One region of the Rheinheimera fenheensis genome, then DNA from elsewhere that is predicted to be linked to it. Evidence: riboswitches for the same ligand, from Rfam matches in the RefSeq annotation. Region 1 holds a riboswitch; the other holds the start of a gene.
The links. Region 1 has a riboswitch for thiamine pyrophosphate ahead of thiC (phosphomethylpyrimidine synthase ThiC). Riboswitches for the same ligand answer to the same signal wherever they lie in the genome.
Positions count from the first base shown of each region.

Region 2: another riboswitch for thiamine pyrophosphate. It lies ahead of ABGI61_RS04785 (TonB-dependent receptor); the one in region 1 lies ahead of thiC (phosphomethylpyrimidine synthase ThiC).

Region 1 covers NZ_JBDPJM010000015.1:49,331-55,425, reverse strand. The annotation lists gene thiE (thiamine phosphate synthase) at 1-617, opposite strand, end outside; gene thiC (phosphomethylpyrimidine synthase ThiC) at 610-2,385, opposite strand; TPP riboswitch at 2,483-2,593, opposite strand; gene sbcB (exodeoxyribonuclease I) at 2,648-4,093, opposite strand; gene ABGI61_RS16185 (LysR family transcriptional regulator) at 4,165-5,004, opposite strand; gene ABGI61_RS16180 (acyl-CoA dehydrogenase) at 5,114-6,095, shown strand, end outside.
Region 2 covers NZ_JBDPJM010000002.1:397,522-403,616, forward strand. The annotation lists gene ABGI61_RS04785 (TonB-dependent receptor) at 9-2,096, opposite strand; TPP riboswitch at 2,135-2,231, opposite strand; gene ABGI61_RS04790 (hypothetical protein) at 2,344-3,192, shown strand; gene ABGI61_RS04795 (methyl-accepting chemotaxis protein) at 3,199-4,836, opposite strand; gene ABGI61_RS04800 (metalloregulator ArsR/SmtB family transcription factor) at 4,980-5,309, shown strand; gene ABGI61_RS04805 (ArsJ-associated glyceraldehyde-3-phosphate dehydrogenase) at 5,321-6,095, shown strand, end outside.

The DNA.
Region 1 (6,095 bases):
AGGGTAAGCTGAAAGCGACTGTTTGGGCTGACAAACTGATCAGTGATATCGACTGTATTGCTATTGTGGCCACCTTTTACCAGTACGGCTTTTGCGCCCCATTGCAATAATTGCTCAGCTTGCAACTCACTCTCAGAGTGCGGCAACTGACTAAGCAGGGAAAGTTCCGGCAGGTTGGGGGTAATAAGGTCCAGCAAGGGTAACAACTTTTGCCGCCAGAGGCTCAGTGTGCTTTGCCGGACAAAATTATAGCCGCTACTGCTACTTAGCACCGGATCGGCTACAACCACAAAAGAATATTCCGTTTTATGTTGCGCCAGCCAGCTGGCTAATTGCTCCAACAATCCGGCATCAGGAATCAGCCCTATTTTAATTACTTTAGGTGGCATATCCTCAAGCAGACAATTCAGTTGGGTGATAAACAATGCAGGGCTCACAGCCTCATAACCAACCACTTCTGTGCTATTTTGCGCCGTGACAGCCGCAATTACACTGCAACCATGGCAATCCATTGCCGCAAAAGTATGTAAATCCGCCTGAATGCCGGCGCCACCGCCACTGTCTGAACTGGCAATAGTCCAGACGATGGGTTTTGCTTTAGATAATTGCTCAAGCATCAGTTAATGCCTCTTGCTGCTGAACTTGCTGGTTAAGCCGCATTGAGCAAAATTTCGGTCCGCACATTGAGCAAAACTGTTCGGTATCGGCGCCTTCGTGGCTTAGCGTTTCATCGTGAAAAGCTTTAGCGGTGAAAGGGTCCAGTGCCAGATGGTACTGATCCTGCCAGCGAAATTCGTAGCGGGCTTTAGACAGGGCATTGTCTCTTTGCTGCGCTGCCGGATGGCCTTTGGCCAGATCTGCCGCATGGGCGGCAATTTTGTAAGCGATAAGACCTTGTTTTACATCTTCTTTGTTGGGCAGGCCGAGATGCTCCTTTGGCGTAACATAGCACAGCATGGCGCAGCCAAACCAACCAATCATCGCAGCACCTATGCCAGAGGTAATATGATCGTAACCCGGTGCAATATCGGTCGTCAGCGGGCCCAAAGTATAAAACGGTGCTTCGTGGCAATGCTTTAGCTGCTCAGTCATATTTTCCTGAATAAGCTGCATCGGCACATGGCCCGGGCCTTCTATCATCACCTGTACATCATAGCGCCAGGCAATTTTGGTCAGTTCGCCCAGGGTGCGCAGCTCGGCAAATTGCGCTTCATCGTTGGCATCGGCAATACTACCTGGGCGCAGGCCGTCACCCAGTGATAATGAAATATCGTAAGCTGCACAGAGCTGGCAAATTTGCTCAAAATGCTGATATAAAAAGCTTTCCTCGTTATACAACCTTGTCCACTGCGCCATAATTGCACCACCGCGTGAGACGATGCCGGTTACCCGCTTCGCGGTTAAGGCAACAAAATCTTTTAACACCCCGGCATGAATAGTAAAGTAATCGACCCCTTGCTCAGCTTGCTCGATTAAGGTGTCATAAAACACCTGCCAGTTTATCCGGCTGACATCGCCGTTTACTTTTTCCAGCGCCTGATAAATCGGTACTGTACCAATAGGCACCGGGCTGTTACGGATAATCCAGTCACGGGTTTGGTGGATGCGCCGGCCGGTAGATAAGTCCATTACGGTATCTGCGCCCCAGCGCGTGGCCCACACCAGCTTTTCCACTTCTTCTTCAATGCTGGAGCTAACCGACGAGTTACCGATATTGGCATTGACCTTAACTTTAAAGTTGCGGCCAATAATCATCGGCTCTGCTTCCGGGTGGTTAATATTGGCCGGAATAATGGCGCGGCCGGCGGCCACTTCCTGGCGCACGAATTCTGCGGTGATTTGCTTAGGGATAGCTGCGCCAAAGCTTTCGCCCTGATGGGTTCTGACGCCATCATCTGCTGTGGCCATATTTTCCCTAAGGGCGATAAAGTGCATTTCTGGCGTAATAATGCCGGCACGGGCATAGTGTAATTGGGTGACTGTTTTGCCAGGCTTGGCTTTAAGCGGCTGATGCTCAAATTCGGTGATCTGTTCATCCAGTGCGATATCGGCATATGGCAGCTCGGGCGAGGGGGCTACATCACCGCGCTGATTAATCCAGTTAAGCCGAAGCTTAGGCAGGCCTTTTAGTACATCTAACGGCTGCGTGGGGTCGCCATAAGGGCCCGAAGTGTCATACACCGGCAGTGACGGGTTAGCTTGAAGGCTGCCATCGGCTAAACGGCTGGGACTAAGGTGAATATCCCGTACGGGCACTTTAATGCCACTTTGACCGCATTCAAGGTAACGACGGCTGGATCCGGGAAAGTTTTCGCCTTGCAGTGCCTGAATATAGGCTCGGGCATGGGCGCGTAACTCACGTTTTGATAAAGGTGTAGCAGACATAGCAAGCTCCGGTTAACAAGTTGAGGTTGCTTGTCCGGAGTGGGGGCAGGTTATAACAGTCAGCAAATCCGACGGGCGGATTTGGCCTGGGTTAAATGCTGTATTTCCCCTTGTTTCCCTTCGCAGGTATTAGCCTGATCAGGTTCAACGGATCCCGTTTTCACGGTCTCAGCCCGCTGTAAACAGCTGGGCACTCCGACAAGATGGTGCTAAGTATTCACGTATTGCTAACGAAATTCAAGGTCTGATTGCAACCGGTGTTTTATAAACTCTGCACATACAGGTAAAGTGATTTAAGAATTTTCATCTTCTGCTCATCACTGGCGTGCTCATGCGCCAGATTTTCCAGCGCCAGGCTAAAGTCTTCCATCGTTAAATTTGGGTTATCCAGTCCATGCATCAGTTTATCCGTGCGGTAGCGCTGCCATTTTTGCTGTTCGCTGTCAGTCAGGCTGTAAGGGTAGTTGCGGGCACGGTATAAAAACAGCAGACTGTTGAGGCGCTCGTCACTGAACATCGGCGCGTTTACCGCCAACTGCTCTGGCGTTAGCTGATGCAACTGCGCCATTTTTTGCTTGTCACCATCGCTGATAAAACCGCTGTACAACTGATAATCCGGGTTGGTTTCTGCGGCAAACTCATTTAGCTGCTCATACAACTCAATAGCTTTGGCCTGCACTTCACGGTGCTGGCGTAAAAATTCTAAATGCTTCAGGCACTTTGCTCTGTCAATACCAAATTCTGCGGCGCGCTGTTCTGTTAGGGTTTTTGCTGGTGCTAAAACCGGGCATTTATTCAAATGAATAAGCTTTAAGCCCAGCCGCTGTTCGCCCTCAGCCAGATCAGTCGTTTTGGTGTACAGCTTTTGCTGTAAGGTCTCGATATCGTCTTCCAGCAGTGGTGTGGGGTCGGCCTGCAGGTTATAACAAATCACCGCATTCTTATTCGTCGGGTGAAATGCCAGCGGCACCACCCAGCTAACACAACCTTGAGTAGCCGGGAATTTTGACGATACATGCACCAGCGGTGTCATACCGGCGACGTCAATCAGCTCGGCCACTTTGGCTTTTTTTCGTAACTCAAATAAATAGCTAAAGAGTTTAGGCTGTTTTTCTTTTATCAGTCTGGCGATGGCAATGGTGGCGTAGACATCGGATAACGCATCATGGGCGTTTTCATGAGCTAAGCCGTTAGCGCGGGTTAGCTCTTCCAGTTTAAAGCTGGGGCTGCCATCTTCGCGCTGTGGCCAGTTAATGCCGTCGGGACGCAGCGCATAACAAGCTCGCACCATGTCGATTAAGTCCCAGCGGCTGTTACCGTGTTGCCACTCGCGGCCATAGGGCTCATAGAAATTGCGGTACAGGCTATAGCGGGTCACTTCATCATCAAAGCGAAGGTTGTTATAACCCAGTACACAGGTATTGGGCGTACTAAAGCGTTGCAGAATACGCTGCATAAAGTCAGTTTCGCTCAGGCCTTTTTTATTGCACAGCTGAGGCGTTAAGCCGGTAATTAACGCCGCTTGGGGGTGCGGCAGGTAGTCATTGGCCAGTTGGCAGTACCAGACATCCGGCTCACCGATAATATTCAGGTCTAAATCGGTTCGGATCCCGGCAAACTGCGCCGGGCGGTCGCGCTTAGGATCGGCGCCCCAGGTTTCATAATCGTGAAAGTAAAAACTGGCGTTTTGGCTCATAAATATCGTCAAATCATAACCGGTAGCTAGTGGCGCCAGTGTAGCAGTATGGCAACAGAGGTGACATGCTTTTGCTGATCTAATTAACGGGCGCTGGCCTGCTGACACTGCTGTAACAACATTGCAAGTGCATTGCTACTGCTGTTTTTCGGGTATGCCAGGCCGATGGTGCGTTCCAGCTTTGCGTCGGCAATAGGGCGCAATAATACATCGCTGCGCTGCTGCATATTGTCAAAGTTCGGTACCAGCGCACAGCCAACACCAGCGGATACCAGCCCCAGTGCGTATTCGATGGTTTGAATGTTGGCGCGCAGATCAGGCTTAATACCGCGGCGCACCATCTCCGGGTAAAGGCTGTTCCAGGCATCACAGGGGGTGCGTTTAATCAGCGGCAGGTTTTCAAAATCGGCCAGGCCAATATTGTCCTGCAGCATCAGGGCAGAACCAGGCGGCAGCGCAAGCAAATAACTGTCGTGCCAGATAGGTGCAAAGGCTTCACCGGCTTTAAGCAGCTGCGGCGTAATAATACGCGCATCACAGGGCTCATCCGGCTCGACTAAATGCAGCTCTAACCCCGGCACACTATTACTAAATTCGCGCAGCAACTGACTCATACGCTCTACGCCCAGAGCACGAATAAGCCCCAAACGGAACTTTACCCGAGCTACCGGCTCGCTGAACGAAGCTTTTAACGACTGCAATTGGCTAAGCAGGCGGCCGGCATGGCCGTATAGCTTATCGCCGTCTTCGGTTGGTGTTACCCCTTTTGGCAGACGGATAAATAAGGTGACGCCCAGTTCTTGTTCCAACTGGCGCAGGGCAGCCGATAGCGATGGCTGTGCCACACAGCATTGGCGCGCTGCGGCGCTGACACTGCCTTGCTCATATACGGCAACAAAGTAACTGAGTTGGCGGATATCCATAGTTAAAAACTATACCTGATACAGAATTATTATATTTTAACTGTACATGAAAGCAGGCTACTCTGGCGATAACTAAAATTACTTTGCTGGTTTTACTGAGGAATTTGCTATGGCACGTGCACATTTTGATTGGCAGGACCCTTTTGCATTTAGCAACATGCTAACGGAAGAAGAGCGGATGATCCGCGATACCGCCCACCAGTATTGCCAGGAAAAGCTGCAAACACGGGTGTTGATGGCGAACCGTGAAGAGCATTTTCACCGCGAAATTATGAATGAACTGGGCGAGTTGGGGCTGCTTGGCGCGACCTTGCCGGAAAAATACGGCTGCTCGGCAGTGAATTATGTCTGCTATGGCCTGGTGGCGCGTGAAGTGGAGCGTGTAGATAGTGGTTATCGCAGCGCAATGAGCGTGCAATCCTCTCTGGTAATGCACCCCATTCACGAATACGGCAGCGAAGTACAGCGGCTGAAATATTTACCTAAACTCGCCAGCGGTGAATGGGTGGGCTGCTTTGGTTTAACTGAACCCGATGCGGGATCAGATCCTGCCAGTATGCGCACTACAGCGAAAAAGACTGCCGGCGGTTATGTAATAAATGGCAGCAAAATGTGGATCACCAACTCGCCGATTGCCGATGTGTTTGTCGTGTGGGCCAAATTAGACGGTGACATTCGCGGCTTTGTGCTGGAAAAAGGCATGAAAGGCTTATCGGCACCAAAAATTGACGGCAAGTTTTCGTTGCGTGCGTCGATCACCGGCGAAATTGTAATGGATAACGTTGAAGTGGGCGAAGAGGCGCTGCTGCCTAATGTGAGTGGCTTAAAAGGTCCTTTTGGCTGCCTGAATAAGGCGCGTTATGGTATCGCCTGGGGCGCGCTGGGTGCGGCAGAGTTTTGCTGGCATGCGGCCCGGCAGTACACGCTGGATCGTATTCAGTTTGGCCGGCCACTGGCGGCTAACCAGCTCATTCAGAAAAAACTGGCGGATATGCAAACCGAAATCAGCATCGGCTTATTGTCTTGTTTGCAAGCCGGCCGGCTGATGGATCAGAACCTGTTACCGCCAGAGACAATTTCACTGATTAAGC
Region 2 (6,095 bases), on a different contig from region 1:
GCTTCTCCTTAAAACTGATAACTGGCACTGGCACCAAAACGGCGCGGCTCGGAAAATTGCTCGTATACATGCGGCTGGTAGCCGTCGCGAGGGTCGTTACCAAAGTAGAAGCCACGCACACCAATATCCTGATCCAGCGCGTTACGCGTCCACAGTGCCAGCTCCCAGTTGGCCAGCTGATAACTTAAGCGCGCGCCTAACAGCTCATAGCGGCTCGAGCGGGCATTATGGCCATCAGAATAAAAGAAGCTGTCTTTACCCTGTAAACTCAGGTTAAAGGTTAACGCCTCGGTGATATACCAGTCGGTCGCCAGGCTGTATTGGAAGCGCGGTGCCTGCGCCTGCTCGCGGCCGCTAAAGTTATCACCGTCCAGCGTAACATAGCGGCCAAGCTTGGTTTTAAGCCAGCTGGCCGATAAAAACAGTGCCAGTTGCGGGTGCAGCTGCAGGCGGTTTTCCATCTCAATACCGTAGTTACGGCCGCTGCCGGCATTATCAATAAAACCGGCAAATTGCGGGCCGCTGTTCGGGTTTAGCCAGCCTTTTACCTGCATATCATCACGCCACATATAAAACGCGGCCACACGGGCGGTGATGCTTTGATCCAGGGCACTGCCCTTTACACCAAACTCGGCGTTATACAGGGTTTCCGGCTTAAAACTAGCTTTGCTGTTCAGCTCGGCTAAATTGCCGTCGGCGGCTTTCGCCAGCGCATCGCCATTTACACCACCAGCCTTGTAGCCACGTGAGGCCAGCAAATAAATAAGTGCCTGATTATTCACTTGGTAATTCAGGCTAATATTGGCGCCCCACATGGTGTCATGGTTTTTAATGGCATTGGCGCTGCTATCACTGTAGTCATCGTCGTAGCGCTCTAAGCGCAGGCCAGACACCAGGCTCCAGCCACTGTTAAGCGGTGTGGTTAACTCACCATATACTGCAGCATTAGTGCGATTCAGGCTGCTGATAAAGCTGTCGGCCTGCCATAAATCCCAGTTCCAGAACTGGCGGGTTAAATCAAAGCCCTTGTTGGCAACATAAAGCCCCAGCACCCAGTCACTTTGGCCAAGTTTACCTTCGGGTGTAGAGACAAAGCGGTAATCCAGTGTCAGCTGATCACGTGCACGCAGGTAACGGTCAGTGGTGGAGTATTCATCCGGGTGAATACCGACATAGCTCCAGTCTTCATCAAAGCCATAATCGCTGTCGGCACTGAGCCAGCTTAGCTGGCCTTGCAGGGTGGCGAATGGCAAGCCGCTGTAATCGGCTTTTACCGCCAGCGCTTTGCTGCGAATTTGGTCCTGACCCGGCTCGTCTGACAAGGTGGTGCGGTTACGGTCCAGCGAAAAGGCGTCATAGCCATTATCCTGATCGGTCAGATGGGCAATAAACGTCAGCACCAGCGCATCCGTGGTCTGATACGCCAGCTTGGCGCGACCGGTAAACTCGTCAATGTTATTGGTGTCGTCGCGGTTTAAAAAGGCGTTATCAATAAAGCCGTCTGAGCTTTGCTGCTCTAAAGACAGGCTATAACCCAGCTTGCTGTTCAGGCTATTGCTATACTGCGCGGCCAGCTGCCGGCTGTCATAATTAGCCAGCGTAGCGCTAAGTTTACCCTCAGCAGTTGCTGTAGGGCCTTTGCTGGTTAAGTTCAACATACCTGCTAAGGCATTAGCACCAAAGCGGCTGGCTTCCGGGCCGCGAAAAACCTCGAGCTGGGCAATATCGCTAATGCCGCTGATGCCCAGCCCCGAGTAATCGATGCCATCAATTAAAATGCCAACTGAAGGGTTTATCGTATCGACAAACTCACTACGCTCGCCAATGCCGCGAATTTGAATATAGCGACCACGCGAGGCGCCGGCAGCAAAGTTGACGTTAGCAAACTGGCTGAGTAAATCGTCCAGGTGCTGCGCCGACGTGCGCTTTACGTCCTGCTCACTGACTACAGCGATACTACCTGCTAGCTGCTGCACCGACTGCTGGCGTAAATCGCCCTGCACGGTTAGGCGTTCAATAGCGGTTTCAGACGGACTGGCAAGCGCAGTAAAACTGCTACATACGGCTAAGGATAAAATTGAAGGTAAAACACGCATTGTTGTATGAATCTCCAAACTTCAGAGATCACACCAGCTTGAGGAGTTAGCACCATCCCTCCGCCGGTATAATCCGGATCAGGTTCTAAGGGTTCGCCTGACGGCATCTCAGCAATTGCACCCCTTGGTCGCGCCGCAAGTGTATAGCGTTTTATTGGTCCATGCAATGCACAACGGCGCCGCAACGCCTATAGTTGAAGCGGAATTATGTTGTTTCCGCCGGCTTATTCGCTGACAAGGACACATGATGAAAAGCTATGTAGAGCGCGTTATTGCTGAAATTCCGTTATTTTTTTCGCACTTCAGCCAGTGTTTGTTTCGCCCAAGACACTTTATTCAGCAACAACTGGCAATTGCCGAACAACCCGATGAAGTCAGCAAAGGCGTTGAGTTTCTTATTTTATCTTTTCTTATTGCGCTGTTTATCAGCCAGTTGTTACCCGAAGCAGTAAACCCTGTCACCCTACCCAGCGACGACGCTGCTTTTACTAATTTGGCCAGTAGCGCACTGTTTGATTTATTTCTGTTATTTTTCGCCGCTGCTATCGCCTTTGGCTGCTTGAAAATGGTGGGTGCTGGCGGCAGCTTCTTTACCTTTTTTCGTTTGTTTGCCTTTTTCTGCGGTATCACCATGGTACTGTTGGTATTTGCCAACGCGCTGACCAATATCGGCATGATAGATCCCACAGTTGCCAAAAGCTGGATCCAGCTGGAGCAAAGCGCTAAAGCATTGCAGCCCATGACAGCACAGCTTTTGTGCAATACTGATGTCTCAGGCGAGTTAGCAGCCAACCCGACAGCAAGTGATGCTCTACAGCAGCAACTGGCGCAGGCGCAAAGCCTGTACCTGCAAGCAACAGAGCGGCCGCTGTTTTTGCTGGGAGTCGGGTTACAAGCAGGTATGCAGCTTATTTTGGTCTGCTGGCTGTTTATTGCCTGGTTTGCCTACGGTAAGCAGCAACAACTAAGTAGCGGCAAAATTATATTCTCCGCGCTGCTAAGCCTGGTGTTTGTTTATGCGGCCAGCCTGCTACTCAGCCTGATGCAAACCGGCAGCCAAATGATGGCATTGTATCGTGCCTGTCCGCCGGGTTAATCTGGCTTAGGCGCGCCTATTAAACACCTGCCAGTCAGCGTTAAGCTGATTAGAGAGTTGCGTTAGCTGCTCACTAGCACCGGTAGCAATGCCTGCGCTATAGCTTAACTGACTAATATTGTCGTTTAAGCGGTGAATATTATCGGCAATATCATCAGTAACCGCTTGTTGCTGCAGCGTAGCACTACAAATACTCTGATTAGCACTGTGAATGCCCTCAACCGCAGAGGCCAGCTGTGCAAAACGCTGGCCGGTCTCCTGTGCCAGCTGCACGCTATGATCGGCTTGTTGGTGTGCTTGCTGTATCACTTGTACCGCACTGGCAGCCTGCTGTTGCAGTAAGGTCACCATAGTATTAATTGACTCTGTCGCCTGCTGGGTATTGGCGGATAAGGTGCGCACCTCGTCTGCGACAACTGAAAAACCGCGCCCCGCTTCGCCGGCCCTTGCTGCCTCAATCGCTGCATTAAGCGCCAGCAAGTTAGTTTGTTCAGAAATTTTACGGATCACATCGACCACTGCAGAGATTTGGCCAGACTCCTGCTGCAGTTTTTGCACCACAACGGCACTTTGTGTCAGCTGCTGTGCTAAAGCTGTAATGCCGCCGGCACTGTCTGCTGCAACCCCTCGACCGGATGAGCATAGCAGCTCAGCTTGCTGTGCCGCCTGCGCCGCAGCACGGGCATTATCGGTAACATCCCGCACGCTGGCACTCATTTGCTCTACTGCTGTGGCCAACTGCGCCGCCTGCCCGGCCTGATCCGCCGCACTGTGGCTTACGGTGTCACTGCTTTGAAACACTGTGCCAGCCTGCTCACTTAACGCGATAGCACTGGCGCCCAACTTAGCTACCAGCTGTTCAAAATGACTGATCATCTGGTTTAGCGCCTGCGCCGCTTGTGCAATTTCATCGCTACCCTGCGCATTGGCGCGCAGGCTTAAATCTGAATTCTGTTGCACTGCCTGTAGCAGGTCACGCAGCGCCCAAAGCGGCCGGCAAACAGAACGCTGTACCCGCCAGATCAGCAAACTTATTAGCAGAAATAACCCCAGTACCGACACCACAAAACCCCGCACCAGCATTGAGGTAAAGTGCTGAGCTTCATCACGCACAGTGGCCCCAGCGGCAAGTTGCTGCTGAATAAAAGCCTCAGCTAACTTGGTAAAACCGGTAATACGCAGCTCAATTTCGTTATTGACCGTAGACTCATTCAAGATGCGTACCAGTAGTGCGTCACTGCCGGCATAACTTATCCACTCTTCATAGTGCTTAAGCGCCTTGCTAAAAGCGCTATCCAGCTCTGTGTAATAAGCCTCGTCAGCGTGAGAGGGGCGTGCTGCGATAAAAGCCTGCCAATGCTGCTGTGCGGTAGCCAGCTGCTGTTTAATTGCCTGCTCGGTCGCCTCAGCTGACGCCCAGCCAGTGCGGTATTTGCGGATATCCTGCAGCGCACTTTGCTGCAGAATTTGCTGCACCGCCATAACATCCGACAGTATGGCCAGATGATCGTCATACAGCTTATTAAACAATTTGTCTTTTTGCTGAATGCTGAAAAATGCGGCCCCCAGCACCAGCACTAACAGCAGCAGCGGAATAATACCCAGCAATAACACCCGTGAAGAGATAGATAACCTGGACAACATAACAGGCCCGATTCGAAAGAAGTGATGCAAAGTAGTCTAGTCAGACCAGATGACAGTTATATGACAACGCGCTTGACTGTCATCAAAGCGTCATATTAACTCGGCATCATTACATATGAAAAAACAGATATAGCAGTCTCGTTATGGACCCGATCGTCTTTTACAAAGCCATTGCCGACAGTACGCGTCTTAAAGCCCTGTTGCTGCTGTGGCATAAGCAAGAGCTTTGCGTGTGTGACTTGATGCAAGCACTGGACGAAAGCCAGCCCAAAGTCTCGCGCCATCTGGCGATACTCAAACAAGTGGGTCTGGTACAACATCGCAAACAGGGGCTGTGGGTATACTATTCTCTGTCAGCAGCGCTGCCAGGCTGGACACAACAGGTGCTACGGCACACAACCGAGCAAAATACTGACTTTCTTCAACTTAATCTGGCCCGGCTTGCACAGCAGCCGGCCAATAGCTGCTGCTAAGGAGCGCCCGGATGACAATTAAAATAGGTATTAATGGTTTTGGCCGCATTGGCCGGTTGGCGCTGCGCGCCGCCTTTGACTGGCCCGAGTTCGACTTTGTTAAGATTAACGACCCGGCAGCGGATGCCGCCACCTTTGCCCATCTACTGAACTTCGACTCGGTACACGGCATCTGGCGCCACAACGCCAGCAGTGATGGCGACAGCATACTGATTAACGGCAAACGTATTAGCGTTTGCCAAAACAAGACCATTGCTGATACGGACTGGTCTGGCTGTGATGTGGTGATTGAAGCCTCCGGCAAGATGAAAAGCCAGGCCGTGCTGCAGGCCTATTTGGCCCAAGGCGTAAAACGCGTGGTGGTAACCGCACCAGTAAAGGAGCCTGGCGTATTAAATGTGGTAATGGGCGTTAACCACCAGCTGTATAACAAAGAAGTCCACAAAATTGTTACCGCCGCCAGCTGCACCACAAACTGTTTAGCGCCGGTGGTAAAAGTTATCCACGAAACACTGGGCATTAAGCATGGCAGTATTACCACGATTCACGATTTAACCAACACCCAAAGCATTCTGGATACGCCGCATAAAGATTTGCGCCGCGCCCGTGCCTGTGGCAGCAGCCTGATCCCGACTACCACAGGTTCGGCAACTGCTATTACCGAGATTTTCCCTGAGTTAAAAGGCCGCTTAAATGGCCATGCCGTGCGGGTACCGCTGGCCAATGCCTCGCTGACCGACTGTGTATTTGAAGTAGCGCGTGCTACCAGCGCGGAAGAAGTCAACG